Regions from separate parts of the Mesorhizobium sp. WSM4884 genome, predicted to be linked through region 1. Evidence: predicted binding sites of a transcription regulator. Region 1 holds the regulator's gene; each other region holds the start of a gene.
What was found. The regulator HrcA, encoded in region 1, represses chaperone genes, less so after heat shock. The targets are predictions, from matches to a motif close to GTTAGCACTCNCNNNNNGNGAGTGCTAAC.

Region 1 (10,559 bases):
TTCAGCGCACGCGGCGACTTCAGGAACCAGCGCGCCTTGGCGGCCAGCGCCAGATAGGGAACCAACACGACGAAGAGCACGACGACGGTGAGCGCGACGAGGATGCCGTAGTCGGCCAGCGTGATGGTCTTCAGGTCGACGATGGTCGGCGTGATCGCGAGATAGAAGATCATCGTCTTCGGATTGCCGAGCGTGACCGTCAGCCCGGCAATGAAGCTCGCCACGAAGCCGCCCTTGCCCTTGCGCGCCTCGACAGTCTCGGGCGAGATGCCGCTGGTCCAAAAGCGCCAGGCGAGGAAAGCGAGATAGGCGACACCTGCCCATTTGATGGCGAGGAAGACCATGCCGAAGGTCTGCGCGACGAAGGCGAGGCCGAGCACGACGGCGGTGAGATAGGTGATGTCGCCGAGCATCAGGCCGAACGACATCGCCAGCGAGGAACGGAAGCCGGCGCCGAGCGCGCGGGCGACAAGCGCCGTGACGCCGGGGCCCGGAATGGCGGCGGCGACGCCGAGGGCGGCGCTGTAAGCGAGGAATCCGGTGAGTGTCATGGTTGGAACCTGGCCGTAGGGACCGATGCAGAACCGGGCTTCTATCATTATAACGGGTCGATGGTAATTCCCTCACGGCGGGATTCGTTGCGCCAGTTCGACTAGGAGCTGGTTCTGGACATCGGCATTTTAGCCGGTCGCGCCGGCGGGGTGCGTTGGAGGCCGAAACGGCCCAACCTCGTCATCCACGGGCGGAGCAAGGAGCGAGCGACGCGCAGACCCGAGGATCCAGGGTCTCCGCGACGCCCGCTCCGCCCTGACGAGGTTGGGGGAGGCTTCGCCCAATCTCCAGCGTTTTCGCTGATTTCATGGGAATGGGAAGCCTTGTCCATCGACAAGCGGCAGCCTGTTAAAAGCCTTCTGTCGAACAGCTAAAGCGCGTCGCGATCCTTCGGATTCGCTCCGTACGCTTTAGGCTTTTGATTTTGCGCATGTCTTTGTCCCGAAACCGGTTCCCACTTTCGGGAGATATGCTTTAGCCACCATAAGTGACGCGCCAGATGGTGCCGTTGCCGTCTTCGGTGAGAATCAGCGCGCCGTCCTTCGCCACCGCCACGCCGACCGGCCGACCCCAGACCTCGTCATCCGAAATGACGAAGCCGGTGGCGAAGTCCTCATATTCGCCGGTCGGCTTGCCGTCCTTGAATTTCAGTCGCACCACCTTGTAGCCGCTGCGGACGTTGCGGTTCCACGAGCCGTGCAGGGCGACGAAGGCGTCGCCCTTGTAGTCGGCCGGGAAGTTGCCGCCTTCGTAGAAGGCGATGTTGAGGGGTGCCGAATGCGCCTGCATTAGCACATCGGGCACCGTGACCTTGCCGGCGAGGTCGGGGCGCGCGCCCTTGTGGCGCGGATCCTCGTTGGAGCCGATATAGTACCAGGGCCAGCCGTAGAAGGCGCCGTCCTTGACGGACGTCGCGTATTCGAACGGCACGTTGTCGCCGAGCTCGTCGCGCTCGTTGACGACGCACCAGGGCGCGCCCGTCGCCGGCTGTACGGTCATGCCCGAGCAGTTGCGCAGGCCGGTGGCGACCATCCTGCGGTTCTTGCCGTCGGGGTCGAAGGCGAGCACGTCGGCGCGACCCGCCTCCGAGCCCCAGGCGGCACCGAGCGGTTGCGATTTCGCCCATTCCTCAAGACCGCCTTTCGGCTTGGCGCCCATGTCCTCGCCGACGTTCGAGCCCGAGCCGACCGACAGATAGAGCGTCTTGCCATCGGGCGAGAAGGCGATGTCGCGGGTCCAGTGATGACTGGCCGGAATCTTCTCGACGATGGTTTCCGGCTCGCCGGAAGCCTCGAGGTCGCCGTCGCGATAGGCAAAGCGAACCACGCCGTCGCTATTGGCGACATAGACCCATTGCGGCTTGTCGCCCGGCGGGTAGAAGGCGATGCCGTAGGGCTGGCTGAGGCCCTCGGCGAAGATGGATTTTTCCGCCGGTTTCGCGCTGCCCGCGGCCAGGCGGTAGACGCGGATCTGGTTGGCTTCGCTGTCGGCGACGAAGAGGTCGCCGTTCGGCGCGACGCGCACGACACGCGGATTGTCTATGCCGGAGGCAACCAGTTCCGCGGAAAAGCCGGGCGGCACTATCGGCTTCGCGCCTTCGGGGCGGTCGGCCAGGCCGGGGGCATTCGATGCCAGCCTGCCGATGCGGGGAGACGGCAGGTCGCGCGGCCTGATCAGGCGGCGCACGCCGGGCCGGTCGGCTTTCCAGTCGCCGAAAGCCTTTTCGCCTGTGAGCAACGGCTGGTCGGCCTGCTGCGCGAGGGCTCCGGACGCCAGGAGCCAGACAATGCCTGCAAGGCCGGCGACCCGTACCATGCTGTTCTCCGTGGTTTGCGCCGGCGTGTCGCAATTGGCTGAGGCCGCCTCGACGTCGTCATCCCAGGGCGAAGCAGGAGCGAAGCTCCGTCGCGGAGACCCTGGGATCCATGCCGTGACGTCGGCCGAGGAGTGCAGCGGAGCAGAATTCTGCACCGTCGCAACACTTCCCAGTCACGGCATGGATCCTGGGGTCTGCGCTGCGTCGCTTCGCTCCTTGCTCCGCCCCAGGATGACGAAGCTAAAGGCGCCCCAGCCAATCTCCAAGGCAAGCTGGCAACGCAAGCACCAGCCGACCCATCAAATTTCCGTGCCAGGAAACTAGGATCGACAGGCATTCCGAAAAGAGGGGCGGCCCGATTTCTTAGCGGTTCCAGGCCCGGTCAGCTCTCTTCGACGTCCAGATCCTCGTCGAGCCGCTTTTCCAGCGCGACCAGATCGGCCGGCAGCGGCAGGCCCATGGCGCGCATTTCCCTGAGCTTCTCGCGCAGCTGTTCCTGCACCTCGTGCTCGTCCTGCGGCTGGTTCACCATTTCCTCGAGCAGCAGGCTGATCTGGGCCTTGAACGATTCCAGCGCCATTCCACCCTCCTTGCGGCGATCCCGCTCGCCTACCTCAGCATGCGCGAAATCAATTGGGCAGTATAGTCGACCATAGGTACGATGCGGGCGTAGTTGAGCCGGGTCGGGCCAATGACGCCAAGCGCGCCGACGACGCGTGCGTCCTTGTCGCGATAGGGCGCGACCACGAGCGACGAGCCGGACAGCGAGAACAGCTTGTTCTCCGAGCCGATGAAGATGCGCACGCCCGGACCTTCCTCAGCAAGGTCGAGAAGCTGCAGCAGGCCGTCCTGCGTTTCCAGATCCTCGAACAGATGACGCAGCAGTTCGAGGTCGGCCTGGGCGGTGACGTTCTCCAGAAGATTGGCGCGGCCGCGCACGATGAGGCGCGCCGGCAGGCCGCTCTCGGCGCCGGCCCAGACCGCGAGGCCCTTCTCGACCAGATCCTGCGACAGCGTGTCGAGGGCCGCCCTCGTCTCGTCCTTGATGCGGGCGATCTCGACGCGCGCTTCGGCCAAGGTGCGGCCGCGGATATGCGCGTTGAGGAAGTTCGAGGCCTCGTGCAGCTGCGAGACGGTGATGCCGGCGGGCAGGTCGACGACGCGGTTCTCGACGTCGCCGCTCTGCGACACCAGGACGGCAAGCGCCTTGGTGGGTTCAAGCTGAATGAACTCGATGTGCTTGAGCGCCACCTCGTTCTTGGCGGCAAGCACCAGGCCGGCGCCGCGCGACATGCCGGACAGCATCTGGCTGGCCTCGGTCAGCATGTGCTCCAGCGTGGCGCCCGCGCCCGAGGCGCGCACCTGCGCTTCGATGACGCGGCGCTCCTCGTCGGACAGATCGCCGAGCTCCATGAAGGCGTCGACGAAGAAACGCAGGCCGGTCTGGGTCGGCAGACGGCCGGCCGAGACGTGCGGTGCGTAGATCAAGCCCAGATGCTCGAGGTCGCTCATCACGTTGCGGATGGTGGCCGGCGACAGCGACGACGGCAGGATGCGCGACAGGCTGCGCGAGCCGACCGGCTCGCCGTCGCGCAGATAGGAATCGACAATGCGCCTGAAGATGTCGCGCGACCGCATGTCGAGCGACTGAAGCACGGGCGGCTGCGAAGCCGGATCGACTGCCTTGTTCATTCCAGCCAGAACCTCCTGTTAAAAGATATAGACTCCCGTCTCGATGGCAACCCGGCCCCGTTTTCCTTTGCGCCCCCTTTTCCTTTGCGCGTAAGGCCGCATGCGTCTACAAGCCGCCGACGAATCCAAAAGAAGAACGGAAAGAGCCTCTATGCGCCCCTCCAAACGCCAAGCCGATGAAATGCGCGCCATCTCCTTCGAGCGCGGCGTCTCCAAGCATGCCGAAGGCTCATGCCTGGTGAAGTTCGGCGACACGCATGTGCTGTGCACGGCCAGCCTCGAGGAAAAAGTGCCGGCCTGGATGCGCAATTCCGGCAAGGGCTGGGTGACGGCCGAATACGGCATGCTGCCGCGTTCGACCGGCGAGCGCATGCGGCGCGAGGCCTCCGCCGGCAAGCAGGGCGGCCGCACGCTGGAGATCCAGCGACTGATCGGCCGGAGCCTGCGGGCGGTGGTCGACCTGCAGGCGCTGGGCGAACAGCAGATCACCGTCGACTGCGACGTCATCCAGGCCGACGGCGGCACCCGCACGGCCTCGATCACCGGCGGCTGGGTAGCGCTCTACGATTGCCTGCGCTGGATGGAGGCGCGCCAGATGGTGAGCGTCTCCAAGGTTTTGAAGGACCATGTCGCCGCGATCTCCTGCGGCATCCATGACGGCCAGCCGGTCATCGATCTCGACTATCTCGAGGATTCCTCGGCCGGCACCGACGCCAATTTCGTCATGACCGGCAAGGGCGGCATCGTCGAGATCCAGGGCACCGCCGAAGGCGAGCCTTTTTCCGAGGAGCAGTTTGCCGCGCTGATGGCGCTCGCCAAGAAGGGCATTTCGCGGCTGGTGAGTTTGCAGCAGATGGCGGTGGCGTAGGGCGCCGCAGAGAAGAACGAATGAGGTTGGCGATCCTTCACACCCCCCTCTGGCCTGCCGGCCATCTCCCCCGCAAGGGGGGAGATTGGATGTCACCTTGGGTTTCGCCAACCATCAACGTTGAGATGCCGCCGGCGGAGCTGCCAATCTCCCGCCTTGTGGGGGAGATGGCCGGCGGGCCAGAGGGGGGTGCCTCGTGAAGCCCTCTGCGATTTTGGAATCCGCGCTCTACGCTACTGATCTCAATGCCGCCGAATCCTTTTACCGCGACATCCTCGGCCTCGAGCCGGTGGGCAAGGTCGAAGGCCGCCATGTGTTCTTCCGATGCGGCAACGGCGTGCTGCTTCTTTTCAACGCCGAGGCGACCAAGATCCCGCCGGCGCCGGATGCCAGGCTGAAGGTGCCGCCGCACGGCACGGTCGGCGAGGGCCATCTCTGCTTCACCGCGAGCGCCGAAGAGATCGCGGAATGGCGCAAGCATCTGGCTGCGAAGAACATCGCCATCGAAAGCGATTTCGAATGGCCGCAGGGCGGACACTCGATCTATATCCGCGACCCTTCGGGCAATTCAATCGAGTTCGCCGAGCCAAGGATCTGGGGCCTGTGATGCATTCATTGAACGGACAAAAGATCGTCGTCGCCAGCCACAATGAAGGCAAGCTGCGCGAATTCGCCGACCTGATGGCGCCGTTCGGCTTCGAGGCGAAATCGGCCAAGGAATACGGCCTGCCGGAACCGGACGAGACCGGGACGACCTTCGAGGAGAACGCCTATATCAAGGCATACGCGGCCGCCAAGGCAACCGGCCTGCCGGCGCTGTCGGACGATTCAGGGCTATGCGTGGACGCGCTCGACGGCGCGCCCGGCGTCTACACCGCCAACTGGGCCGAGACTGCGGACGGCAGCAGGGATTTCGGCATGGCCATGCGCAGGACCGAAACGGCATTGCAGGAGGTCGGCGCGACCGAGCCGGCGCAGCGCAGCGGCCGCTTCGTCGCGGTCATCTGCCTCGCCTTCCCGGATGGCGACGCCGAATATTACCGCGGCGAGGCCGAAGGCACGCTGGTGTGGCCGCCGCGCGGCACGCTCGGCTTCGGCTACGATCCGGTGTTTCTGCCCAACGGCTTCGACAAGACGTTCGGCGAGATGAGTGCCGAGCAAAAGCATGGCTGGAAGCCGGGCCAGGCGACGGCGCTGTCGCATCGCGCCCGCGCCTTCCAGAAATTCGCGCAAGCTCGCTTGGATTTGGCCCGATTGGATTTGACAAGGCAAGGTTCGGAATGATCGGAACCGGCCAGAGCATGCCGCTCGATCGCAGCCCCGGCTTCGGGGTCTATATCCATTGGCCGTTTTGCGCGGCCAAGTGCCCTTACTGCGACTTCAACAGCCATGTCCGCCACCAGCCGGTCGACCAGGAGCGATTTGCCCGCGCCTTCGAGACGGAGTTGGCGACGATGCGCGAGCGCACCGGCGCGCGCGAGGTGACCAGCATCTTTCTTGGCGGCGGCACGCCGTCGCTGATGCAGCCGGAAACGGTCGGCGCGGTGCTGGAGGCGGTGGCGAAGAACTGGACGGTGCCCGCCGGCATCGAGGTGACGCTGGAGGCCAACCCTTCCTCGGTCGAGGCCGAGCGTTTCCGCGGCTATCGCGCGGCCGGGGTCAACCGCGTGTCGCTCGGCGTGCAGGCGCTGAACGACAAGGACCTGCGCTTCCTCGGCCGGCTGCACAATGTCGAGGAGGCGCTGCATGCGATTGGACTCGCCCGGGAAATCTTTCCGCGGCTTTCCTTCGACCTGATCTATGCGCGGCCGGGCCAGACGCCCGACGCCTGGCGGGCGGAGCTCGAGGAAGCGATCGGCCACGCCGCCGACCACCTCTCGCTCTACCAGCTGACCATCGAGGAGGGCACGCCCTTCCATGCGCTGCATGCGGCGCGCAAGTTCGTCCTGCCCGACAACGACCATGCCGCCGACCTTTATGCGCTGACGCAGGAAGTGACCGCGGCGCATGGCCTGCCGGCCTATGAGATCTCCAACCACGCGCGGCCGGGCGCCGAGAGCCGCCACAATCTGACCTACTGGCGCTACGGCGAATATGTCGGCGTCGGACCGGGCGCGCATGGCCGTTTCGTCGAGAACGGCCGCCGCACCGTGACGATCGCGGAAAGAATGCCGGAGACCTGGCTCAATCTGGTCGAGGCCAGGAGCCACGGCGTCACCGGCGGCGAGGTGCTGACGCGCGCGGAAGAGGCCGACGAGTTCCTGCTGATGGGACTGCGGCTTGCCGAAGGCATCGATCTGCAGCGCTACGAGACGTTTGCCGGGCGCGGCCTGTCGAGCGACAGGTTGTCGGTGCTGCAGGAAGAAGGTCTGGTTGCGCCGGTCGGCAATGCACGCCTGCGCGCCACGACCGCCGGCATGATCGTGCTCGATGCGGTGGTGGCGGACTTGGCGCGGTAGGCTTTTGCTGTAGGGACGACACTCATGGCGTCGGCGGGACAGCGCCCCCCTCTGGCCTGCCGGCCATCTCCCCCACAAGGGGGGAGATCAGATGTCATATCGGCTTTCGCCAATCGCCAACGTCGGAAGGACAAGCGGGGCGGCGGAGCTGCCAATCTCCCCCCTCGTGGGGGAGATGTCCGGCAGGACAGAGGGGGGCGCGAAGGAACGCTACATCAGAGGGAGAGCGTCCTACTATCCAATCACGCGTCGTGCTTCTGGCGGTGCTTGCCGCGGGTCTTTTCCGCATGCGCCTCGTCTGAACGGACCGGCTTCGTGTCAGTCTTGTCGCGGCGGGCGCCGGGCTGGGCGGCGATCGGATGTGGGGGGATGCCCTCGCGGGCGGTTTTGCTTTCAAGTCGGCTTATGAAAATGTCGAAGCGATTGGGCATCGTCCGGTCCTGCCTCCTCCCGGGAATCAGGGATTAAATCGGCCGCTGCCGGTTTCGTTCCTCACTGTGGCGAAGGCATGGCGATTTCCTTTCCTCGACTTCACGTTTTGCAACCGCGCGTGAGCCGTGCCAAACAGACTTGTTCTTGCGCAATTCCGGGCGAAAAAACCGCTACCCAGCTTTCCGGAAAACGCTCGGATGGAGGGCGATCCTTGACCGGTGACAAACGCAGCTACCTGATCGGGCAGACCGAGATGCCGGCGCGGCCACTGGCGCCGGCGCTCTATCTGGTGGCCACGCCGATCGGCAATCTCGCCGACATCACGCTGCGGGCGCTGGAGACGCTGGCCGCCGCCGATATGGTCGCCTGCGAGGACACCCGCGTCTCGCGCGTGCTGCTCGAACGCTACGGCATCCGCCGCCGCACCACGGCCTATCACGAGCACAATGCCGCCGAGGCCGGGCCGAAGCTGATCGAGGCACTGACCGCGGGGCAAAGCGTGGCGCTGATCTCGGATGCCGGCACGCCGCTGGTCTCCGATCCCGGCTACCGGCTGGTCGGCGAGGCGCTGGAGCGCGGCATCCGCGTCGTCCCGGTACCGGGGCCGTCGGCAGCGCTTGCCGCGCTGACGGCCTCCGGCCTGCCGTCCGATGCCTTCCTGTTCGCCGGTTTCCTGCCCACCAAGGCAGGCCAGCGGCTGACCAAGCTCGAAAGCCTCAGGCAGGTGCCGGCAACGTTGATCTTCTACGAGTCGGCGCGGCGGCTGGCGGAGACGCTTGGCGCGATGGTCGAGGCGCTCGGCGGCACGCGGCGAGGCGCGATCGGCCGCGAGCTGACCAAGGCATTCGAGGAAATGCGGACGGGCGCGCTCGGCGAGCTTGCCGACCACTATGCGGCGGCCGACACGCCGAAGGGCGAAATCGTCATCTGCGTCGGCCCGCCGGAGGCGGGGGAAGACCAGCCAGCCGATATCGACCGGCTGCTGTTGTCGCTGGTTGCCGAAATGCCGGCCTCCAAGGCGGCGGCGGAAGCGGCGAAGATGACCGGCGGGCAGAAGCAGGCGCTTTACCGGCGGCTGCTCGAGCTGAAGGACAGACCATGATCCCAAAAAGTGGAAGCCGGTTTTTGGATAAGATCATGGTCAAGCAAAAGATGGCTGAACGCACTGTCGGTCATCGCCGCAAGGCCTATCGGCGCGGCCATCGCGGCGAGTGGCTGGCGGCGCTGGCGCTGATGCTGAAGGGCTATCGCATTCTCGCCCGCCGCCATCGCACAAAGCTCGGCGAGATCGACCTGATCGCCCGGCGCGGCGACCTGGTGCTGTTCGTCGAGGTCAAGGCGCGACGCACGCTGATGGAAGCCATGGAGGCGATCGCCCACGCGTCGGAACGGCGCATCGAGGGCGCCGCCGACCTGTGGCTGTCGCGCCAGCCGGATTACGGCCAGCTTTCGGTGCGCTTCGACATGGTGGCGGTGCTGCCCTGGCGCTGGCCGGTACATGTCGAAAATGCGTTTTATGGAAGGAATTGAGTGGCTTTGTCAGGCTGCTTCCTGCGAAGCGTCGGCGGGACAGCGAAGGAACTCGACTGAGCAGTAGAAGGTCTGCGCTCTCACCCCCAGATCATCAGCGCCACCAGCCCAAACCCGCCGACCACCAGGCGCCACCAGCCGAACAGCGCGTAGCCTTTGCGCGAGACGTAATCGAGCAGGAAGCGGACCACGATCAGGGCGCTGACGAAGGCGGCGACGAAGCCGATAGCGATGATCGGCAGGTCGGCCGAGGTCAGCACGTTGCGGTTCTTGAAGAGGTCGAAGGCGAAAGCCCCGACCATCGTCGGCATGGCGAGGAAGAAGGAGAACTCTGCCGCCGCGCGCTTGTCGACGCCCATCAGCAGCGCGCCGACGATCGTCGAGCCCGAGCGCGAGGTGCCGGGGATGAGCGACAGGCACTGGAACAGGCCGATCTTGAGATAAAGGCTCAACGGGAAACGCTCGACGTCGTGATGGACAGGCTTTAGGTTCATGCGGTCGACGGCAAGCAGCACCACGCCGCCGATGATCAGCATGATGCAGATCAGCCGTGGCGATTCGAACAGGAAGGTCTTGATGAAGTCGTGCGCCAGCGCGCCGATGACCGCCGCCGGCAGGAAGGCGATCAGGATGCCGATGACGAAATGCCGGGTCTGCGGGTCGCTGGGCAGTTTGATCAGCATCTGCCAGAGCTTGCTGAAATAAACGCTGAGGATGGCAAGAATCGCGCCGAGCTGGATCAGGATTTCGAACGCCTTGCCGGTCGAATGGAAACCGAGAAAATGGCCGGCGAGCAGGATATGGCCGGTCGAGGAGACGGGGATGAATTCGGTCAGGCCCTCCAGCAGCCCAAGCAGCAGCGCTTCGACGATGGTCTGACTTTCCATGGCAACCTCAGATTTCGGGATAGCTGAAGACAACGGCTTGCTTGTCACGGCGCGGAAGTCCCCCTATAGGTCGCAACACCGTGACGGCCGCATGACGGGCCGCCAAGACTTACCGGCGCAGGGGGCGATTCGCCAGTGCGCCCTATCATCGCGGAACCATGCTGACGCTTTTCCACCATCCGATGTTCGCCACCTGCCGGTTCGTGCGCCTCGCCTTCGGCGAGTATGGCGAGGAGCTGGCGCTGATCGAGGAAAAGCCCTGGACGCGGCGCAAGGAGTTTCTGGCGCTCAACCCGGCCGGCACGCTGCCGATCCTGCTTGCC
Region 2 (10,559 bases), on a different contig from region 1:
ACGGTGTAGTCGATGTTCCTGATGTTTTTCAGCGCATTCATTTTTGGATCCTTGGCCAGTCGGCCGCGTTGGGTGCGACCGGTGCGTTGTCAGATGCGCTGCTCCATTTATACTGGTAGCCAGATGGTACAAGATGAGTGGCGCTGCTGGTAGCGCCGCTACCTCTTTCGAGGTCGGACATGCTGGAACGAACGGCCGAGGCCGACAGGCGCAAGGAGCTCGGCCGCTTCCTGCGCGCCATGCGCGAACGGGTGGAACCTTCGCGGCATGGCATCAGCACCGGCAGGCGCAGGCGGGCTTCCGGCCTGCTGCGCGAGGAGGTGGCGCTGCTCGCCGGCATCAGCGCGACCTGGTACACGTGGCTGGAACAGGGACGTAAGGCCAATCCCTCCGCGCAGGTGCTCAATGCGCTCGCCGATGTCCTGAAGCTGCTGCCGATCGAGCGCGAGCACCTGTTCAAGCTTGCGAAGCCGGAATGGCTGCCCGAGGCTGCGTCGGCGGGCAACCCCTCGCCCGAGCCGTGGATAGCCGGCCTGATTGCGGCGCTCTCGCCCAACCCGGCCTATGCGCTCAACCGCGCCTGGGATTTCCTCGCCTGGAACGACGAGGCGGCAAGCCTGTTCGGCGGGTTCGACCACCCGGAGGATCCGGCGAAGCGCAACCTGCTCAAGCGGCTCTTCCTCGATCCCGCCTGGCGTGCGCTGTTCGCCGACTGGGAGGTGGTGGCGCGCTCGGCGATCGCGCAGTTCCGCGCGGCGACGGTCGGCTGTGCTGCGGCTCCCGACATCCGTGCGGTGCTCGATCCACTCAAGGCGCTCAGCCCGGAATTCGCGCGGCAGTGGGCCGAGATGCGGGTGGAAGAGGCGCCGATCTGGTCGAAGGGGCTGGTCGGCCCGTCGGGCGAAGTCGCGACCTATGATTACTTCATGCTGACGCCCGCGGGTGTGGGCAAGGAGATGACGATCAGCCTTTACCGGAAGCGTGTGTAGACAGCTCAGACGCGGATTCCGGAATGGACGCTAACTTGCTGGTTGGAAAGGCTTTGACCGACGAAAGCTTGCGTTCCTTCGCGCCCCCCCTCTGTCCTGCCGGACATCTCCCCCACTTGAGGGCAGATCGGATGTCTCGCTCGGTTCGCCAATCTCCAACGTTGCAGGAGGATCGCCGTCAGCGGAACTGCCAATCTCCCTCCCCGTGGGGGAGATGTCCGGCAGGACAGAGGGGGCGCCGTAGAACGCAACGTCGCTCGCCTGCCAAAATCCAGACTTTTGCCGCAATCGACCCGCGCCGTGTTTTCGGGCAATGTCTCATCAACCCGCGCCATGGGGAGATGGCGTGCCGCCTAGGGAGGATTGCCATGACTGAAATGCCGGCAGCGCTGCCGCGCTATGAGGACGCCGTCCGGCGCTTCCGTATCGAGGACGAGATCGCAAGGCTCGACGGCGATCCGACGAGCGGCATCAACGCCTATGTCGAATGCTGCGGCCGCTACACAGGCAAAAACCGGCTGGCGCTGCGCGCCATCTCGGCCGGCGGCGAGCTGCGCGAATTCAGCTTCGACGATCTCGCCGACATGTCGGGCCGCGTCGGCAACATGCTGAAGGACCTCGGCGTAGGCCCCGGCGATGTCGTTGCCGGCATGCTGCCGCGCATCCCCGAACTGGTGGCTCTGATCCTCGGCGCCTGGCGCGTCGGCGCGGTCTACCAGCCGCTGTTCACCGCCTTCGGGCCGAAGGCCATCGAGCATCGGCTGAGCTACAGCAGGGCGAAGCTGGTGGTGACCAACCCCGCAAACCGCGGCAAGCTCGACGATGTGGAAAACCATCCGCGCATCGCCACCGTCCTTGCCCCCGGCGACACTCTGCCCGAAGGCGATATCGATTTCCGCGCCGCCGTTGCCGCCGCCTCCCCCGAGTGCAAGCCGGTGATGCGCAAGGGCTCCGATCTGTTCATGATGATGTCGACCTCCGGCACGACCGGGCACCCGAAAGGCGTGCCGGTGCCGCTCCGCGCGCTGCTTGCCTTCGGCGCCTATATGCGCGACGCGATCGGGCTGCGCGCCGACGACATTTTCTGGAACATCGCCGATCCCGGCTGGGCCTATGGGCTCTACTACGCCATCACCGGGCCGCTCCAGCTCGGCATTGCCACCACCTTCTACGAAGGCGCCTTCAACGCCAGAAGCACCTACGAGATCATCGAACGACTGGGTGTGACCAGTCTCGCCGGCTCGCCCACTGCCTATCGCCTGCTGATGGCGGAAGGGCCAGAGGCGGCCAGCCGCGTCAAGGGCAAGCTGCGCGTGGTGAGCAGCGCCGGCGAGCCGCTCAACCCGGAAGTGATCCGCTGGTTCGACGCCCATCTCGCCGCGCCCATCCACGACCATTACGGCCAGACCGAGAACGGCATGATGGTGAACAACCATCATGGGCTCAGCCATCCTGTCCGCGCGGGCTCGGCCGGCTTCGCCATGCCGGGCTACCGCATGGTGGTGCTGGACGAAGCCGGCAACGAGCTCGGTCCCAACCAGCCGGGCGTGCTGGCGGTCGATATAGCCAGGTCGCCGCTGCGCTGGTTCGACGGCTACCACCAAGCGGAGACGCCGGCGATCGCCGGCGGCTATTATCGCACCGGCGACACGGTGGAGTACGAGCCGGATGGCTCGGTTTCCTTCATCGGCCGCGCCGACGACGTCATCACCTCGGCCGGCTACCGCATCGGGCCGTTCGATGTCGAAAGCGCGCTGATCGAGCATCCGGCAGTCAACGAGGCGGCGGTGGTCGGCGTGCCCGACCCGCAACGCACCGAAATCGTCAAGGCCTTCGTGGTGCTGGCGCCGGCCTACAAGGGCAGCGAAGCGCTGGCCGAGGAGCTTGCCCAACATGTCAAGAAGCGGCTCTCGGCGCATTCCTATCCGCGCGAGGTCGAGTTCGTCACCGAACTGCCGAAGACGCCGAGCGGCAAGATCCAGCGGTTCCTGCTGAGGAAGGCGGAGGTCGAGAAGCGGAAGGGGTGAAGGACTCTGTCAGCTCTCGCCGTCTTTTTTTGGCCCGATCTTGTCTTCAAATGTGCGCCTGTCATTGGGTAGAACGCATCGCGGGGGTTGCATCATGCGGTTGATCTGGACGCTTCTGTTCGCTCTCGCGGGCGGCACGGCTTTCGCGGCCTCGCCTGAGGACGACTATATCGCCGCGCGCGACAAGGCGATTTCCGACATCGCGGCGCTGGAAAGCTCGAACGCTCAAGTGGAAGCGCTCGATGCCGCGAATGCCAAGGCGCAGGCCGATCTCGAAAAGCGTCTTTCGGCCATTCTCGGCCCGCTTTCGGTCAAGGATTTTCCGGCAACCGGCACCATCAATCTGGAAAGCCTGAGCGCCTCCGATATCGGCTTCGGCATGCTCGACGGGTTGCGTTACGCCAAGAGCGACGAAGGCCCGAGCATCGTGGCGACGACGCGGGGTCTCGCCGACCGCTGGCTGCAGTCAAGGGCCGACGGGGACGATGAAAGCCTCAGGCTGCCCACCAGCCTCGACGAGGCGCTGAAGCTCGATGGCTTCTACACCCAGGCGATTGGCGCCGATGCCGCCTTCGTGAAGACGCTCGACTTTCCGCTGAAGAAACCGGAAGGCGCCGACATCACCGTCGCCCGGCTCGGCGGCTGGACGCAGGATGTGGGGCCTATCTACGACCAGCAGGTCGTCGTCGCGGTCGTCAAGGGCGACCGCGTGCTGATCGCCGAGGCGCCCGCATCACCGCCCATACCGAAGATCGCGGCCTGCGAGGCCATTTGGACCACGGCGGACGCGACCGCCCAGAAATTCCAGGAGACCTATCAGGGCTCGGACCTCAAGGACCAGCAGGCCTATGATTCCGCCAATGCCGCCTGGGAAAAAGGCGACGGCGACTATCGCGCCTGCATGGCCGCGCGCCTGCCGGGCGATCCGGCCTTCCCGGCGCTGCTTGCCGAGGCGCAGCAGCTTGCCGACCATATGGCCGGCAAGTAGGCTCTCTCCCGATGCATGTCGCCCAAAAGCGAGCAGCGGTTTTGGGAGAACGACATGCATTCAAAACAAGGGCTTAAAGCGCGTCGTTTCAGCGAGACGCGCCTTAGATGCAGCAACGCCGACAGGCTGATACCGCGAGCGCTTTAACTTGCGTTGGCACGCATGTTGCGCCGGCTGTTGCGCCGCGCGGTCGGGCGCGCGGCTTCCGCGATGATGCCGTTGGTTATGGGCACGACGTCCTTGCGCGACCTGGCATCCGTCACCCTGTGCAGCCGCTCGTAGGGCAGCAGCTCCTGGATGCGGGCATTGAGCGTCACGATCTCGGCGCGTAGATCCTCGCATTCCTGCTTCTGGATATCGAGCTGGATCTGCTCGGACGCCTGCTGCAGGGAAAGCTGCGAGAGATTCGTGCTGACCACCGACAGGTTCTTCTTGTCCATTTCGCTCTCGTTCCTGAGAACCGCCAGCCGTTCCTCCGCGATCTGCCGTTCGGTCACGGCATCGTTCAACTGCGCCCTGAGCCTCGTCATCTCGGCCGCGGCTTCGGTCTTGTCGTTCGAGGCCTGCTCCAGCCGCGATTGCAGTTCCTGGATCTCGGAACGCAATCCGCGCATCTCCGCCTGGCTCCGCGCCAGCTCGGCCGCCCCGTCGCTTTCGGCGATGCTGGCTGCCTCGGCCACTTCGGCAAGCTTGGCCTGCGCCGCCTCCAGCGACTTCTGCAGACGAGCCTCCTCCTTGTCGTGGCTGCCGATCTGGGCCAACAGCTCGGAAATTCGCGCGGTTTCGTTGGCGTGGGCGGCGGCGAACTCGTCGAATTTGTGCCGGGCCTCGGCCTCGCGCTTTTGCGCCTGCTCCAGGTCGACCGAAAGCCCGACCTGCTTTTCGCGCAGCAGCTTGTTCTCGGCGGCACGCCGGTCTGCTTCGACGGTCTTGGCGGTCAACGTCTTGACGATCTCGCCGAATTCCGCCTCGCGCCTTGCGCTCTCGTTGCCCATCTCGACCAGTTCGAGCCGCACCGCCGCAAGCGCCTCGCGCAGTGCCTCCCGGTCCTGGACAAGGCTTGCCTCGCGCTGTTGCCAGGCCTCGGCCGCGCCGTCGCGTTCGCGCTGCTTCCTGGCGGCGTCGAGCAGTTGTTCCGACATGGTCTTGTGTTCGGCGCTCAGAGCGGCGTTCGCCAGCTCCAGCTCGTTGGCGCGGAGCGCGTCGCGATGCAGGACATTCAGGATGTCGCGCGTCATCTGATGCGCGGTGGCGATTTCCGCCAGCCTCGCCTCGATCTCCTCCAGATGGCCCTGCCCGTCGCGGAAAAGCCCGGAGACCGCTTCCAGCGCGGCCAGCCGCGTCTGAGTATGCGGCGTCAGCCGCGAGGCCACTGCCTCGGGCTGGCTTTCGGCCGGAGGATCCTCGTCGCCCGCCGCCAGATCGGCGACCATGTCGTCCTCAATCGACGTCTGTTCGTCAGCCGCAAGACATTCCTCGAAAGCTTCCGCCAAATCCGACTGAAGCTCCTGAAATTCCTTGTCTACGTTTTCGGCCCGCTTGATCAGGGATTTGAAATTCATAACGGCACACCTCTTACGCTCACACCCGCCGTATTAATTAACGAATTGCTAATCTAGCCCTTTGCATTCCGTACGGGAACCCTCTCCAAAAGACGGAAGAAATTAAGGTTATCGCACCTTTCCAGACGCTTGCGCGATGTTCCGTAAGCGACATCTGCGCCAAGCGCGGTAAGTGGTTCCAGTGGAGCAGCGTTCGGCGGAACGACATCGACGCGCGTTGCGTGGCAGTGCCAGCGGCTCGCGTAACAGGCAATCATCCCACGCTCTCGTCAGCACCCGCGCCAGCGTCGGCCGTTCCGTATATGGCGGGGGCTGTTGCCATCAGTCCAACCCCCGCCATGATATCAGCTCTTGATTTCGATGCGCTTGGCCTGCGACTGCGCCTTCGCGGTCTTGGGCAGCGTTACCGTCAGCACACCGTTCTTGAAGCGAGCATCGATCTTGTCTTCTTCGATCTCGTAGCCCAGAGGGATGCGACGCTCGAAGCGACCATAGACGCGCTCCGAGAACTGCCGTTCCTTGTCCAATGTCTCAGAGCGCTTTTCACCCTTCAGCGTCAGCACGCCGTCATCGAGCAGGACCTCGATGTCCTTCTCCTCCAGGCCTGGCACTTCGGCCGCCACCCTGATCTCCTTCTCGTTGTCGGAGATCTCGACGCTCGGCCAGCCGCCACCGAGGGCTGAGACGCCGCCCAACGACGGCAAGCCGGAGCCGAAGCCGCGGAAGACGTCGTCGAACAGCCGATTCACCTCGCGATGCAGCGACAGGAACGGATCGCGTTCGCCATCACGAAAGACACTCGGTAGCTGGTTGCCATTGCTTCGGCCCCAGGGAATCAGATCGCGGACACTCATTGCTTTCCTCCTTTCCGTTCGCCCGGAAGACAATGCCTCAAGCGCCGGGACACATCACCCGGCGCTCCGCACGTAGCGCCGAGAAGAGGCCTCAAGCGGCCTGTTTCTCTTCGATCTTTTTCGTCGCGGCTTTTGGCACTGCCTTGTCCGCCGCGATGTCGATCCGGCGAGGCTTCATTTCTTCCGGAATCTCGCGCTTGAGATCGATCGTGAGCAGGCCGTTGACGAGGCTGGCACCGACGACCTTGACATGGTCGGCAAGCTCGAAGCGGCGCTGAAACGCGCGGCCGGCAATGCCGCGATGCAGGTACTCACCTTTGTCTTCGCCTGCCTTCTGACCAGAAACCATGAGCATATTCTGCTCCTGGGTAATGGCCAGTTCTTCCTGGCTGAAGCCCGCCACCGCCATAGTGATGCGATAGTCGTCCTCGCTTGTCTTGGCGATATCGTAGGGTGGCCAGTTGTCAGCGGTTTCGATACGGCTTGCCGTCTCGAGCGCACTCAGCATTCGATCAAAGCCGATGCTCGACCGGAACAGGGGAGAGAAGTCGAAACTGTTTCTCATAGCTACATCCTCCATTGAGCAACATAGATACGAGGAGCGCCAAGGACGCGGCGCTCCTTGACCTTGCCGGCCTCTTGCAAGCGCCGGCGAAAATCGATTTGGGAATTGATTTACCTTGCGTCAAGGGGCCTGAGCCGTTCAGCTTTGCACCAAGAACCTGCGACTGGGACCCGCCTTCAACGCATGGCAATAGCCATCTAAAGGTCTTGCAGGGCGATGGTGGGGCGGCGCGCACGAAGAAGTGCAGCGCCCCCAAAGCCGCATAGTCATCATAGAAGATGTCATGCATCCAGGCGGTCAATAATTTGCCGACGGTTACTCGTGCGCGTCGACTGCGCGGCCGCGGCGTCGAGTTGGCATAGCGCATTCATGATCTGATCGAAGGAGACCGGCAGATCGCTTCCCGGAGGCAGCCGCAACGCCGGGACGGACTCAACGGCACAGGCATCCGACGCCCAGGACGACAGGATTGCCCGCTTTTCCTGAAGGTCAAGGGTATCGTCCTTCACGACCTCGTCGGGGTGCTTGAAATGCCTTGCCGGCGACAGCAGCCGATCCAACGCAAGATCGCATGTTTCGGGAACAAGAGAAGGGATTATCGGCGAGACATCCTGTCGGTTCATCTGGTCCTCCGTCTTCCAAAACTCCTTTCGACAGCTTCAGCTTCAATGCGCTCACTCGTCGAGGGCTCGAATGATTTTGTTCCGCCTTCCGGAAAATTCAAGCGGAGAAGCACGCTACCCGTTCTGATTCGGCTCATGTTTTCATGGCATTAGCACTCGCATGGCACGAGTGCCAAAAATTTTTCCGCGACCTCTTGAAACCAGAAAAGGCAAAACCACATCCACATGCGCGCGATGCCGAAAGGATCGCGAGCCCTGCTCCGGGCCTTCCGGCCCGGAGTGGAGGAACCTCTCAAAATCTGTTTGTCCCGAAGGAGAACGATATGAAGTTCCATCCATTGCATGACCGTGTTCTGGTCCGCCGCGTCGAGGCAGAGGAGAAGACGGCCGGCGGCATCATCATCCCCGACACAGCCAAGGAAAAACCGCAGCAAGGCGAGATCATCGCCGTCGGTCCCGGCGCCCGCGACGAAAGCGGCAAGCTCGTCGCCCTCGACGTCAAGGTCGGCGACCGCATCCTGTTCGGCAAGTGGACCGGCACCGAGATCAAACTCGACGGCGAAGACCTGCTCATCATGAAGGAAAGCGACGTGATGGGTGTGATCGAACAGACATCCGCGCTCGGAAAAGCGGCCTGAGCCGGCCCAACTCTATCCGGTCAACGAAAGCTGCCTGCTGAAGGAGTGTTCCAATGGCTGCCAAGGAAGTGAAGTTCCATTCCGACGCCCGTGAGCGCATGCTGCGCGGCGTCAACATCCTCGCCGACGCGGTGAAAGTGACCCTCGGTCCGAAGGGCCGCAACGTCGTCATCGACAAGTCGTTCGGCGCCCCACGCATCACCAAAGACGGCGTCACCGTCGCGAAGGAAATCGAGCTCGAGGACAAGTTCGAGAACATGGGCGCGCAGATGGTGCGCGAGGTTGCGTCGAAGACCAGCGACATTGCCGGCGACGGCACGACCACCGCAACCGTTCTCGCCCAGGCGATCGTCAAGGAAGGCGCCAAGGCCGTTGCTTCGGGCATGAATCCCATGGATCTGAAACGCGGCATCGACAAAGCAGTCGAGGCTGTTGTCCAGGAGTTGAAGACTAACGCCCGCAAGGTGACCAGAAATGACGAGATCGCCCAGGTTGGCACGATTTCGGCCAATGGCGACGCCGAGATCGGCCGCTTCCTAGCCGAAGCGATGCAGAAGGTCGGCAACGAAGGCGTCATCACCGTCGAGGAAGCCAAGACCGCCGACACCGAGTTGGAAGTCGTCGAAGGCATGCAGTTCGATCGCGGCTATCTCAGCCCGTATTTCATCACCAACCAGGACAAGATGCGCGTCGAGCTGGAAGAGCCTTATGTGCTGATCCATGAGAAGAAGCTCTCAAATCTGCAGGCCCTGCTCCCGGTGCTGGAGGCGGTGGTGCAGTCGGGCAAGCCCCTGCTGATCATCGCAGAGGATGTCGAAGGCGAGGCGCTGGCGACGCTGGTGGTCAACAAGCTGCGCGGCGGCCTCAAGGTCGCGGCCGTCAAGGCTCCGGGCTTCGGTGATCGCCGCAAGGCCATGCTGGAAGACATCGCCATCCTCACGGGCGGCACCGCCATCAGCGAGGATCTCGGCATCAAGCTGGAAAACGTCACGCTGGAGATGCTCGGCCGAGCCAAGAAGGTGGTGGTCGAAAAGGAGAACACCACGATCGTCGACGGCGCCGGCAAGAAGGAGGAGATCCAGGGTCGCGTTACGCAGATCAAGGCGCAAATCGAGGAGACCACCTCGGACTACGATCGCGAGAAGCTGCAGGAGCGTCTGGCCAAGCTTGCCGGTGGCGTCGCGGTGATCCGCGTCGGCGGCTCGACGGAGGTCGAGGTCAAGGAGCGCAAGGATCGCGTCGACGATGCCATGCATGCGACCCGCGCCGCGGTCGAGGAAGGCATCCTTCCGGGCGGCGGCGTGGCGCTGCTCAGGGCCGCCAAGGCGCTCGACGCGGTGGCCGTCGACAATCCTGACCAGAGATACGGCGTCGACATCGTGCGGCGCGCCATCGAGGCTCCCGCTCGCCAGATCGCCGAAAACAGCGGGGCGGAAGGCTCGATTATTGTCGGCAAGCTGCGCGAGAAGACCGACTTCGCCTATGGCTGGAACGCCCAGACCGGTCAATATGGCGATCTCTACAGCCAGGGCGTCATCGACCCTGCCAAGGTCGTGCGTACCGCGCTGCAGGACGCCGCCTCGGTCGCCGGCCTGCTCGTCACCACCGAAGCGATGGTGGCCGAGAAGCCGAAGAAGGAAGCCGCGCCCGCCATGCCCACCGGTGCAGGCATGGACTTCTAAGACGCTGACCAAAGGCCCGCGCCCGGCTTCGGGAGCGGGCCTCGTGCGACAGATTGGGAGGCCATCATGGATGTGATGAGCGGTACCGGCCCGGTGCCGGCACCGACACATGAGCCGAGCGAATTCCTCGCCTATGAGGCGGAGTGCCGAATCGCTCTGCAGCCGCAGCTTGCAGGATTGCTCGACGCGGCCGAAGCCGCCGGCTGGAGACGCCGTACCGCCGCCTCAACGCTGATGTTCCTGGCGGCGCAGCAGGTGTCGGCGACGGCAGGCGCCAAGGGCTGAACAAGGAACTGGGCCCGTCCCACCAGGCGGGTCCTTCGTCAATTGCACCGCATCGATGACCGCATTCGATACGGGCATGCTGAAGGAGGTTACTGTGATTGCGGGACGTTTGCGTGAATGCATGAAGGTGCTGAGGTGGGACGCCGTCGACCTGGCTCAGGAGCTCAACCATCCGCAAAGCGAAGTGGCACGCTGGGTCGACGGCCGCGCGCGGATACCGCTCGCCGTTGGCGCCTGGATCGAGGCGCTGGTAAAGGCCCACAAGGCGCTCCCGCCGCCGGGATTGCTCCAATCCAAAGCCGTGGCGCACACGGGGCCGGCCGCGGCGATTCAAAGCCTCGAGGCC
Region 3 (10,559 bases), on a different contig from region 1:
CTTCAACGTTACAGGAAGGGCGAAGCGCCGAAGCTGCTGATCTCCCCCCTTGTGGGGGAGATGTCCGGCAGGACAGAAGGGGGCGCGAAGGAATGCGACCGAACGCGTTTTTGGGCGGACGAATTCACCCCATCGGCAGCGCCGGCCAGAACTCGACGATGCGCCCGGCGGAAAACACCGCAAGCGAGCCGAAATGCTGCAGCACGGCCTCGCTCTGCGTCGGCCTCAGAAAAGCATAGTCCCCCGGCTTCACATCCATTCCGGCCGGCAGCCCCATGAACTGCTGGTTGGACGACAGACCGATCAGGCCGTTCGGCTTCATGCCTTCGGGAAACAGCGGTTCGGCCATCCACCTGCCGCCATAGAGATAGCAGCCCTTGCGCGGGAAGAGGCCGAGCGCCTGCAACGTTTTGGACAGCGCCGCCGGGCCGGGCAGCACCGGGTCGAGCGCCTTCAGGATCGGCGTCGCGATCAGGACCGCAGGCTGGAAGCCGTCGAGGCCTGGCGTGTCGAAGTCGCTGGGCAGCACGAAGGCCGAGCCGATCGAGACTTCATTGGCGACGCCGCCGCCATGCAGCAGCGCCGTCTTCGAACCGCCGATGTTCAAGATGCGGCGCCGGTCCGGATCGAGGCCAGCCACGAAATCGGCGGCCTTGGCCGATGCCTTCTTCAGTGCTCTTTCGGCGCCGCCGAACAGGCCGGGAATTTCCGGCGCATGCGCCTCATAGGCCATGACGCCTTCGCATCGCAGGCCTTTCGGAATCGAGAGCGCCTTGATCTCGGCCGGGCTTGAGAACCCGCCGCGATGCAGGCCGACGTCGACCTCGAAGGCGAAACGCAGTTCGGTGTCGAGCGCAGCGGCCAGCGCGCCGTATTCGGCCAGCCGCTCCGGCGTGTCGATCAGCCAACACACGCGCGACCGCCAGTCGGCGCCGCCCCTAGTGAGCGCGGCGCCGGCCGCACCGGCCGGCATCGGCTTGCCGAAGAGCAGTTCGCCCTCGGGAAAGGCGTCGAGCACGGCCTGCGTCACCGGCGGGTGGAAGGTCATGAAGCGGTTGGTTTCAAGCGCGCTCGCAATATAGGAAAGCAGCGGCAGGCAGGGCAGCGACTTGTCGACGAGGCGCACGGCAAGGCCCGGCGCCAGCCTTTCCTTCACCAGCGCGATGTTGGCGTCCAGCCGGTCACGGTCGAGCACCAGACAGGGCCGAAAGATATCGGCCGCCTTCAGCGCCTTCGACAGCTCGGCGAAATAGGCGCTCATAACTCGATGCCGAACAGGCCGGCCATGTAAGGCGACACGAGACGGTTCTCGGGGTCGATGTCGCGTCGCACCGCCATCGCATCGACCCAGCGCGGATAGAGCTTTTTGAAGTCCGCCGCCTTCAGGTTGTGCATCTTTCCCCAATGCGGCCTGCCGCCATATCTCAGGAAGATCGGCTCGGCGGCGCGCATGAATGGCAGCGGGTCGTTCGCCGCATCGTGGTGGATGGCGATCGAGCAGGTCAGCCTCTTGTGGAAGGGCGAGAGCCAGAATTCGTCCGGCGCGACCGAGCGCACCTCCATCGGGAAATAGACTTCCGGAAAGTGCTTTTCCGTCAGCGCGATGATCTCGGCCAGCGCCTTCGGACCGTCCTCGTAAGGCAGGTGGTACTCCATCTCGTTGAACCGGGTGCGGCGGTCGCTGACATAGACGTTGAGCCAGTCCTGCACATAGTCCTCGGACGGCACCTTTCTCACCGCGCCCCTGATCAAGGCGCGGCGCAGCGACGGCAGCCAGCGCAAAACGGTGCGCAGCTTGCGCAACGTCGCCAGCCCCTCCTCGTCGTCCTCGGTGGGCCGCGGCGTGGGCGCGGCGTCGCTTAGATCGCTAGCTATGAATTGCGCGTAGCCGGAAAACGGGATGTAGTAGAACTCGGCCGAACGGTGCGCGGCCATCATCGTCTCGAAGCTTTTGAGCATGTCGCCGATCGGCAGCACCCATTTGCGGCGGCGCAGCCGGTAGGTCGCGATGTTGTTCATTGTCACTTCGGTGAGCACGCCGAAAGCGCCGAGCGCGACGCCTGTGGCATGGATCATATCCGGATCCCCTGCCCGGCTGTATTCGCGCAGTTTTCCTTGTCCGTCGACGAACTGCACCGTCTCGAGCTGCGTGTGATAGGCGCCCAGCGTCGGACCGGAGCCGTGCGTCGCCGTGCCGAGAGCGCCGCCGATCGCCTGGCGGTCGATGTCGCCCATATTGGGAAGGCCCTGGCCGATGTCTTGCAGGATCTGCATCAGCGCGCCGAGGCGCGTGCCCGCCCTCACCCGCGCCCGGTTGGCGCCGGCGTCGTGCGAGACCAGCCCCTCGATCTTCTCCAGCGAGACGATGGTGCCGTTCGACTGCACCAGCGGCGTGAAGGAATGGCCGGCGCCGGCAACCCGCAGCGGACCGGGCGCCGAGCGCACCAGCTCGGCCAGCTCGCCCGCATCGGCGGGGGTAGCGATGAGCTGGGGGGCGGCTGTTACGAAACCCGACCAGTTGCTCCAGGAATTCGCCATCGTCACCTCCGCTCAGGCTGGAACGCGCCGCCGCCCGGCCAGCACGAAAACGCCGAGCAGCGCCACGCTGGCCAGCGCGCTTGCCGCGGCGAATTCCGGCACCGGCCAAAAATTCTCGCCGTCGATCAGCAGCGACGCGGCGATCGGGCCGATGGCGAGGCCGAAGAGCTGCGCGGCCGGCACCAGGAGCACCGCCGTTCGCGTCTCGTCGGCGGTGATCGCCATGCGGATCTGATAGGGCACGATGAAGAGCAGGATGAAGCCCATCACCAGCACGACAGCCCAGAAGACCGAAAGCTCGGGGCCGGACGCGAGGACCGCCGAGCTGATCGCAGCCACAGCGCCGATGCCGGCGATGGCGAAGCGGTAGTCGATACGCGCTTCGAACACGGTCGCGGTCATGGCGCCCACCACCTGCGCGGCGAGGCTTGCCGAGACCATCAGGCCGACGGTGCGGCCGTCGATACCGAACTCGGCGCCGAGCGGCTCGAGGAAGGCCCAGACGGCGCCGAAGAACATGAAGTAGCAGAAGATCGACAGCAGCGCGGCGATGGCCGGCACGGTGAGCACGTTGGAAAGATGCTCTTCCTTCGGCAGATCGGCATAGTCGTCCGGCACGATCCATGCGGCGATAAGCGACAGCAGGCAGACGATGCCGAGTGCGATGAAGCCGCCGGCAGAGCCAGCCGCAGGCACCGCATAAAGCGCGAGCAGCAGCGCCAGCGCGCATTGAGCCAAGGTCTGCAGCGTGACGAAATAGCCGCCGATACGCTCGGCTCGGCGCGAGCGGGCGATCAGCTCGGTGGCGACGGCGACCAGGCCGCCCTCGGCAAGGCCTGCGAGCATGCGCGCGCCGATCAGCGCATTGGGACTTCCAGCATAAGCCGTCCAGAAATTGGCGAGCGCCAGCAGGATGAGGAGCAGAGCGCTCTTCCAGCGCATGTTGCGAGCCGGCAAGAGCATCGCCACGATCGCCGATCCGATGGCGATCGCGATCATCTCGGCGGTGGCGACCAGTGCCAGTTCGTCGCCGGTGACATGGCCTTCCGCGTAGAGCGCGCCGAGCAGCACTGGCTGGAGTCCCAGGATGAGCAGGCCGACCGAACCGATCCACAATGCCGAGGCGAGTTGCAGGCCGGTCGGATTGCCGACCAGCCAGTCGCCGTTTTCGGCTTGCGCGACATCGGTGACGGTCACGAAGCGCCTCCCTTGCAGCCCGAATGAAAAGCTGACAAGTTGTCAGCATTTCACGAAACTGATACTTGATCAGTTTCCTGTCAACCGAGAATTCACAGCTCTCGCGAGAGATTTGGTGGATGAGAGAAGCAAAGGCGACGGAACCCAGGCGCAGGCCGAAGCAGGAGCGCAGCCGCGAGCGCATCGATGCGATCCTCGCCACGACCATGCGGCTGATCGGCGAGAAAGGCATCGACGCGGTGACGATGAAGGAAGTCGGCGCGCTGGCCGGCGGGCCGATCGCCACGGTCTATCATTACTTCCCGAGCAAGTCGGCGATCCTGGCCATGCTCTACGAGCGCTTCTCGGAAGAGAGCCGCGCGCGGCTCTCCGAGATCATCGCTGATGTGCGGCACCGCGACGACGTGATGCCGGCTGCGGACCGGCTGCTCGACGACTATCACGGCCGCGTCGCCGGAGATCCTGCGATCCAGGACCTGCAGAACGCGATCCAGGCCGACAAGGCGCTCAAGAATCTCGACATCGCCGAAACGAGGCGACAGGCGGAGATGTTCTGCGATCATGTCAGCCCGCTGATCGAGCCGGAGCGGCGCGAGGCTTTCGCACGCATAGTCTTCCTCATCTTCCAGCTCGCCGGCGGCGTCGTGCGGCTGGCGCTGACCCAGGACGAAGACGAGGGGCGGCGCACGATCGAGGACTACCGCTCGATCATCCATGCGCAGCTGCGGTTGTTTTTGTAGAACAGTTCGCAGCCCGCAAACGCCGGCGCTCACCCCCCTCTGGCCTGCCAGAGAGGGGTGTAGTCCCTCCAGCGTCAATAAGATCGCTCACGAATCCAGCTTCGGTCCGAGAATCTCCACCAGCCAGTCGACAAACACCCTCACCCTTGGCGACAGTTGCCGGCTGCGCGGATAAAGCACCGAGATCGGCGTCGGCGTCGGCGGAAAATCCGAAAGCACCTCGACCAGCCGCCCGGCCGCGATATCGTCCGCATATCGAAGTTTTGGCGCCTGGAACAGGCCGAAGCCCAGCCGGACCAGCGCAGCACTGGTATCCGAATTCGACACCGTGACCCGCGACGGCAGCACGATCTCGCGGACCTTGCCGTCGACGGTGAATTCCAGCGGCATCACCTGCCGGGTGCGGGAGGAGATGAAGCCGATCATCATGTGACCGGCCAGATCGTCCGGCGTGCGCGGCACGCCGTGGCGTTCGAGGTAGGCGGGGCTCGCGACGGTGATCTCGCGCGCGATGCCGAGACGGCGCACGATCATGTCGCTGTCGGGAAGTGTGCCGGCCCGGATGACGCAATCGACGCCTTCGCGCACGAGATCGACAAAGCGGTCGCCTTCGCCGATATGCACCGTCAGGCCCGGATGTCTGGCGAGCAGCGCCGGCAGTTCCGGCAGCAGGAAGGTGCGCGCCATGTGGCCGTTGACATCCACACTCAGCCTTCCGCGCACCTCATGCGCTCCGAAGCCGCCTTCGGCATCCTCGATATCGGCGAGGATGCCGATGCAGCGCTGGTAATAAGCCTCGCCGTCGAGCGTGGTCGTGACGTGGCGCGTGGTGCGGCGAAGCAATTGCACGCCGAGCCGCTCTTCGAGCTGCTTGATCGCGGCGGTGGCGCTGGAGCGCGGCAGGCCAAGGTCGGCGGCAGCCGCGGTGAAGCTTCGCCTTTCCACGACGCGGGTGAAGAGTCGCATGCTGTCGAACCTGTCCATCGATGATTGTTCGCATAATCTGAATAGAGTTGGCAATCCTGGCCAGATTATATCGCTCACTCAGCCGAATATATGGATCTCCATCACAAAGAGGAGATTTCACCATGGCCATTCGCCCCATCGCTCTCATCACCGGCGGCAGCCGCGGCCTCGGCCGCAACACCGCGCTGAACCTCGCCCGCAAGGGCGTCGACGTCGTCCTCACCTATCGCTCGCGCGCCGACGAGGCGAAGACCGCCATCGCCGAGATCGAGGCGGCCGGCGGCCGCGCCGCGGCGCTCGAGCTCGACACCGGCGCCGTTGCCAGCTTCCCCGCTTTCGCCGCGGCGCTGAAGAAGACGCTCAGGGAAATCTGGCAGCGCGACCGCTTCGACTATCTCGTCAACAATGCCGGCACCGGCCTGCGCAAGCCGATCGCCGAGACGACGGAGCAGGAATTCGACACGCTGATGAACATCCACCTCAAGGGCGTGTTCTTCCTCACCCAGGCGCTGCTGCCGCTGATCAACGATGGCGGCCGCATCATCAACATCTCGAGCGGGCTGGCGCGCTTCTCTGTCCCGGGTTCGGCCGCCTATGCGATGATGAAGGGCGGCGTCGAGGTGTTCACGCGCTACCTCGCCAAGGAACTGGCCGCCCGGGGCATCACCGCCAACACCGTGGCGCCCGGCGCGATCGAGACCGATTTCAACGGCGGCCATGTGCGCGACGACGCCGAGATCAACCGCATGGTGGCGAGCGTCACCGCGCTCGGCCGCGCCGGTGTCGCCGACGACATCGGCCCGATGATCGCCTCGCTGCTGTCGGAGGACAATCGCTGGGTCAACGCCCAGCGCATCGAGGTGTCCGGCGGCATGAACATCTAACGCGGACTTATCCGCTCCGGTCCGCCCGTCATTCGCATCGCGCCGTGCTTCGCCGCTGTTTGCCGGCTAAACACGGCGCTTCTATTTTGACGGCACCTGCGATCCGACTTTTTCGGCATAGTGTCATGGCGAGAAAAATTTCGCGCCGTTGCCCCTTGCAACGCGCCTTGACACTCGCAAGCCGCCAGCCTATTTCAGCGCCACGTTAGCACTCGCCCCAGGTGAGTGCTAACTTATATCCGGCGACCTCGCCGGATGGAGGAACAGTTCTCACCGTTCTCATTCGAGGAAGACAACATGGCAAAGTCCAAGTTCCGCCCGCTTCATGACCGCGTGGTCGTTCGCCGGGTCGAATCCGAATCCAAGACCGCCGGCGGGATCATCATCCCGGATACGGCGAAGGAGAAGCCGCAGGAAGGCGAGATCATCGCCGTCGGCTCCGGCGCTCGCGACGAAAGCGGCAAGCTCGTGCCGCTGGACGTCAAGGCCGGCGACCGTGTCCTGTTCGGCAAGTGGTCGGGCACTGAAGTCAAGCTCAATGGCGAGGACCTTCTGATCATGAAGGAATCCGACATCATGGGCATCATCGGCTGATCATCGGCCTCTCCATCAACTGAATTTTCGGGCTCTGTCCGAGCCCCTGTCAGGAGCTAACTATGGCTGCAAAAGACGTAAAATTCTCCCGCGACGCCCGTGAGCGCATGCTGCGCGGTGTCAACATCCTCGCCGACGCGGTGAAGGTGACCCTCGGTCCGAAGGGCCGCAACGTCGTCATCGACAAGTCGTTCGGCGCGCCGCGCATCACCAAGGACGGCGTCACCGTCGCCAAGGAGATCGAACTCGAAGACAAGTTCGAGAACATGGGCGCGCAGATGGTGCGCGAGGTCGCCTCGAAGACCAACGACATCGCCGGCGACGGCACGACCACCGCGACCGTTCTCGCCCAGGCCATCGTCCAGGAAGGCAACAAGGCCGTTGCCGCCGGCATGAACCCGATGGACCTGAAGCGCGGCATCGACCTCGCCGTCGGTGAAGTCGTCACCGCTCTCGGCAAGGCGTCGAAGAAGATCAAGACTTCCGAGGAAGTCGCCCAGGTCGGCACGATCTCGGCCAATGGCGACGAGTCGGTCGGCAAGATGATCGCGGAAGCGATGCAGAAGGTCGGCAACGAAGGCGTCATCACCGTCGAGGAAGCCAAGACCGCCGACACCGAGCTGGAAGTCGTCGAAGGCATGCAGTTCGACCGCGGCTACCTCTCGCCCTACTTCGTCACCAACGCCGACAAGATGGTCGCCGATCTGGAAGACGCCTACATCCTGCTGCACGAGAAGAAGCTCTCCAACCTGCAGGCCATGCTGCCGGTCCTGGAAGCCGTCGTTCAGACCTCGAAGCCGCTGCTCATTATCTCGGAAGACGTCGAAGGCGAGGCTCTGGCCACGCTCGTCGTCAACAAGCTGCGCGGCGGCCTGAAGATTGCCGCCGTCAAGGCTCCGGGCTTCGGTGACCGCCGCAAGGCCATGCTGGAAGACATCGCCATCCTCACCGGTGGCCAGGTCATCTCGGAAGACCTCGGCATCAAGCTCGAGAACGTCGGCCTCAACATGCTCGGCCGCGCCAAGAAGGTGTCGATCTCCAAGGAGAACACCACCATCGTCGACGGCGCCGGCAAGAAGGCCGAGATCCAGGGCCGCGTCGCCCAGATCAAGCAGCAGATCGAGGAGACCACCTCGGACTACGACAAGGAGAAGCTGCAGGAGCGCCTGGCCAAGCTCGCGGGCGGCGTCGCGGTGATCCGCGTCGGCGGCGCGACCGAGGTCGAGGTCAAGGAAAAGAAGGACCGCGTTGACGACGCTCTGAACGCGACCCGCGCGGCCGTGGAAGAGGGCATCGTCGCCGGCGGCGGCGTCGCCCTGCTGCGCGCTTCGGGCAACCTCAAGGCCACCGGCGCCAATGCCGACCAGGAGGCCGGCATCAACATCGTTCGTCGCGCGCTGCAGGCTCCGGCCCGCCAGATCGCGGCCAACGCCGGTGCCGAAGCCTCGATCGTCGCTGGCAAGATCCTCGAGAACAAGGGCGGCACCTTCGGCTTCAACGCCCAGACCGGCGAGTATGGCGACATGATCGCCATGGGCATCGTCGACCCTGTCAAGGTCGTGCGCACCGCTCTCCAGGACGCGGCCTCGGTCGCCGGCCTGTTGGTCACCACCGAGGCCATGATCGCCGAGGCTCCGAAGAAGGAAGCCGCCGGCGGCATGCCGGGCGGCATGCCTGGCGGCGGCATGGGTGGCATGGGCGGCATGGATTTCTGAGGAAATCCATAAGCACGCCCATCAACTAACAATGCTCAAGCCCGCAAGCGGGCTTGAGTGGCGGCATGGATTTCTAATCCAGGCTATCTGGCTAATGCATACGGAAAGGGCGCCGAGCGGCGCCCTTTTTGCTAGGGCCGCTGCTTACGCGGCGCCCTCCGCCTGCTGCGCAGCCTTACCGGCCAGCACTGCGGCTTCAACCAGCGCAGCGACCTCGTCGGCAACCGTCGAGACCGGCGTGCGGTCGCGGGTGGCGCGGGCGATCACCATCAGGCCCTCGAGCGAGGATTCGACCAACAGCGCCAGCGCCTGCGCGCGCCGCTCCGGCACCCCTGCCCTGACGAATGCCTGGCGCAGCAGGCCGATCCACTGCTCGAAGGCGGAGCGGCAGATCTCGGCCAGGTCCGGAACATCGTTCGGCGCGTCGAGCACGACGGGCGCGACCGGACAGCCGAGCGAGAACTCGTTGTCCTCCAGCATGCGCGCGACCGACTGATAGATGTGATGGACGGCAACGGCTGGATCGCTTTCCTCTGACAGCGCCGCGCCCAGCCGCTCGGTCACATCGGCGACGCTGGCGCGCGTCACCTCGATGACCAGTTGGTCCTTGCCGCCCGGGAAGTGGAAATAGAGCGAGCCGCGCGGCGCGCCGCTGGCGCTCAGAATGTCGTTGAGGGAGGTGCCGTGATAGCCGCGCTGCCTGATGAGCAGCGCCGTCGCCTCGATCATGCGGGTGCGTGTGTCCGTCGCCACATCAACCTCAATGTCAACCTCTGTCAGGAGTGCGCATTATAGGGCTTGCCGAGAATATGACAATCGGTCTACATAATATGTAAATCGGTCTACATACTGGAGGCGAAAATGCGAACCTATCGACTGGAGGGGCAAGGCGGCATCGACAAACTGTCGATGCGCGAGGAGCCGGCGCCTGAGCCTGGGCCGCATCAGATCGTCGTGCGGGTACGCGCCACCTCGCTCAACCGCCGCGACACGATGATCCTCAACGGCACGTATCCGCTGACGCCGCAGCCCGGCATCGTTCCGCTGAGCGACGGCGCCGGCGAGGTGACGGCGATCGGCGACGGCGTCACACGCTTTGCGGTCGGCGACCGCGTCACCGGCAGCTATTTCGCGCGCTGGGTCGACGGCCGCATGCATCCGGGCGTCGTCGACCAGCTCGGCTGCACGCTGGACGGCATGCTCTCGGAATATGCCCTGCTCGACGAGCAATGGGCCGTGCGGTTGCCCGACCATCTCTCATGGCAGGAGGGTGCCACCTTCACCTGCGCCGGGTTGACCGCCTGGAGCGCGCTGACCGCCGCCGAGATTCCGAAGCCCGGACAATGGGTTCTGGTCATCGGCTCAGGCGGCGTCGCAGTGTTCGCGGTGCAGTTCGCCAAACTCATGGGCTGCCGCGTCGCCGCCGTCACCTCGCGCGACGAGAAGGCCGACAGGCTGCGGGCGCTTGGCGCCGACCTCGTCATCGCCGCGGCCGAAACACCGGAATGGGGCATGAAGCTGCGCGAGGCGACCGGCGGCATCGACCTCGTCGTCGAGACCGGCGGTCCGGCCACCTTCGCGCAATCGCTGATCGCAAGCTCCCTTTACGGACGCATCGTGCTGCTCACCGTGCAGGACCAGAAAGGTAGGTCGGTCGAGATTCCAGGCCCCGTCTACCAGCGCAGCCTCGCCACCATAAGCCGCATCTTCGTCGGCAGCCGCAGCGCTCTCGAGACGATGCTCGCCGCCGTCGCCACGCATCGGCTGAAGCCCGTCATCGACGGGATCTTCCCCTTCGCCGAGGCGCGCGAGGGCTACCGCCATTTCCAGCGGGGCGACGTCTTCGGCAAGGTCGTCGTCGACGGCGCCTGACCGATCAGAGAGGAGAACAGCAATGACGATCCGCGACGCTTCGGCCGAATGGC

Region 2: groES (co-chaperone GroES) is a predicted target of HrcA. The motif match lies at 7,757-7,785, and genes of this name have one in related genera.
Region 3: groES (co-chaperone GroES) is a predicted target of HrcA. The motif match lies at 6,530-6,558, and genes of this name have one in related genera.

Annotation. Positions count from the first base shown of each region.
Region 1 is NZ_JARTVO010000018.1:43,772-54,330, forward strand. Features, by position in the region: gene P9236_RS23895 (LysE family translocator) at 1-551, opposite strand, end outside; gene P9236_RS23900 (sorbosone dehydrogenase family protein) at 1,027-2,367, opposite strand; gene P9236_RS23905 (hypothetical protein) at 2,751-2,948, opposite strand; gene hrcA (heat-inducible transcriptional repressor HrcA) at 2,978-4,060, opposite strand; gene rph (ribonuclease PH) at 4,212-4,928, shown strand; gene P9236_RS23920 (VOC family protein) at 5,125-5,535, shown strand; gene rdgB (RdgB/HAM1 family non-canonical purine NTP pyrophosphatase) at 5,535-6,212, shown strand; gene hemW (radical SAM family heme chaperone HemW) at 6,209-7,387, shown strand; gene P9236_RS23935 (hypothetical protein) at 7,630-7,818, opposite strand; gene rsmI (16S rRNA (cytidine(1402)-2'-O)-methyltransferase) at 8,031-8,921, shown strand; gene P9236_RS23945 (YraN family protein) at 8,972-9,349, shown strand; gene P9236_RS23950 (undecaprenyl-diphosphate phosphatase) at 9,430-10,236, opposite strand; gene P9236_RS23955 (glutathione S-transferase family protein) at 10,395-10,559, shown strand, end outside.
Region 2 is NZ_JARTVO010000016.1:98,036-108,594, forward strand. Features, by position in the region: gene P9236_RS22935 (VOC family protein) at 1-41, opposite strand, end outside; gene P9236_RS22940 (helix-turn-helix transcriptional regulator) at 180-989, shown strand; gene P9236_RS22945 (acyl-CoA synthetase) at 1,358-3,016, shown strand; gene P9236_RS22950 (hypothetical protein) at 3,111-4,004, shown strand; gene P9236_RS22955 (hypothetical protein) at 4,148-5,566, opposite strand; gene P9236_RS22960 (Hsp20/alpha crystallin family protein) at 5,911-6,420, opposite strand; gene P9236_RS22965 (Hsp20 family protein) at 6,512-6,985, opposite strand; gene P9236_RS22970 (hypothetical protein) at 7,267-7,608, opposite strand; gene groES (co-chaperone GroES) at 7,932-8,246, shown strand; gene groL (chaperonin GroEL) at 8,300-9,928, shown strand; gene P9236_RS22985 (hypothetical protein) at 9,995-10,213, shown strand; gene P9236_RS22990 (hypothetical protein) at 10,269-10,559, shown strand, end outside.
Region 3 is NZ_JARTVO010000009.1:232,599-243,157, reverse strand. Features, by position in the region: gene P9236_RS17300 (alanine racemase) at 125-1,261, opposite strand; gene P9236_RS17295 (D-arabinono-1,4-lactone oxidase) at 1,258-2,538, opposite strand; gene P9236_RS17290 (MFS transporter) at 2,551-3,735, opposite strand; gene P9236_RS17285 (TetR/AcrR family transcriptional regulator) at 3,855-4,475, shown strand; gene P9236_RS17280 (LysR family transcriptional regulator) at 4,563-5,459, opposite strand; gene P9236_RS17275 (SDR family oxidoreductase) at 5,564-6,325, shown strand; gene groES (co-chaperone GroES) at 6,623-6,919, shown strand; gene groL (chaperonin GroEL) at 6,982-8,634, shown strand; gene P9236_RS17260 (TetR/AcrR family transcriptional regulator) at 8,779-9,387, opposite strand; gene P9236_RS17255 (NAD(P)-dependent alcohol dehydrogenase) at 9,496-10,506, shown strand; gene P9236_RS17250 (OsmC family protein) at 10,529-10,559, shown strand, end outside.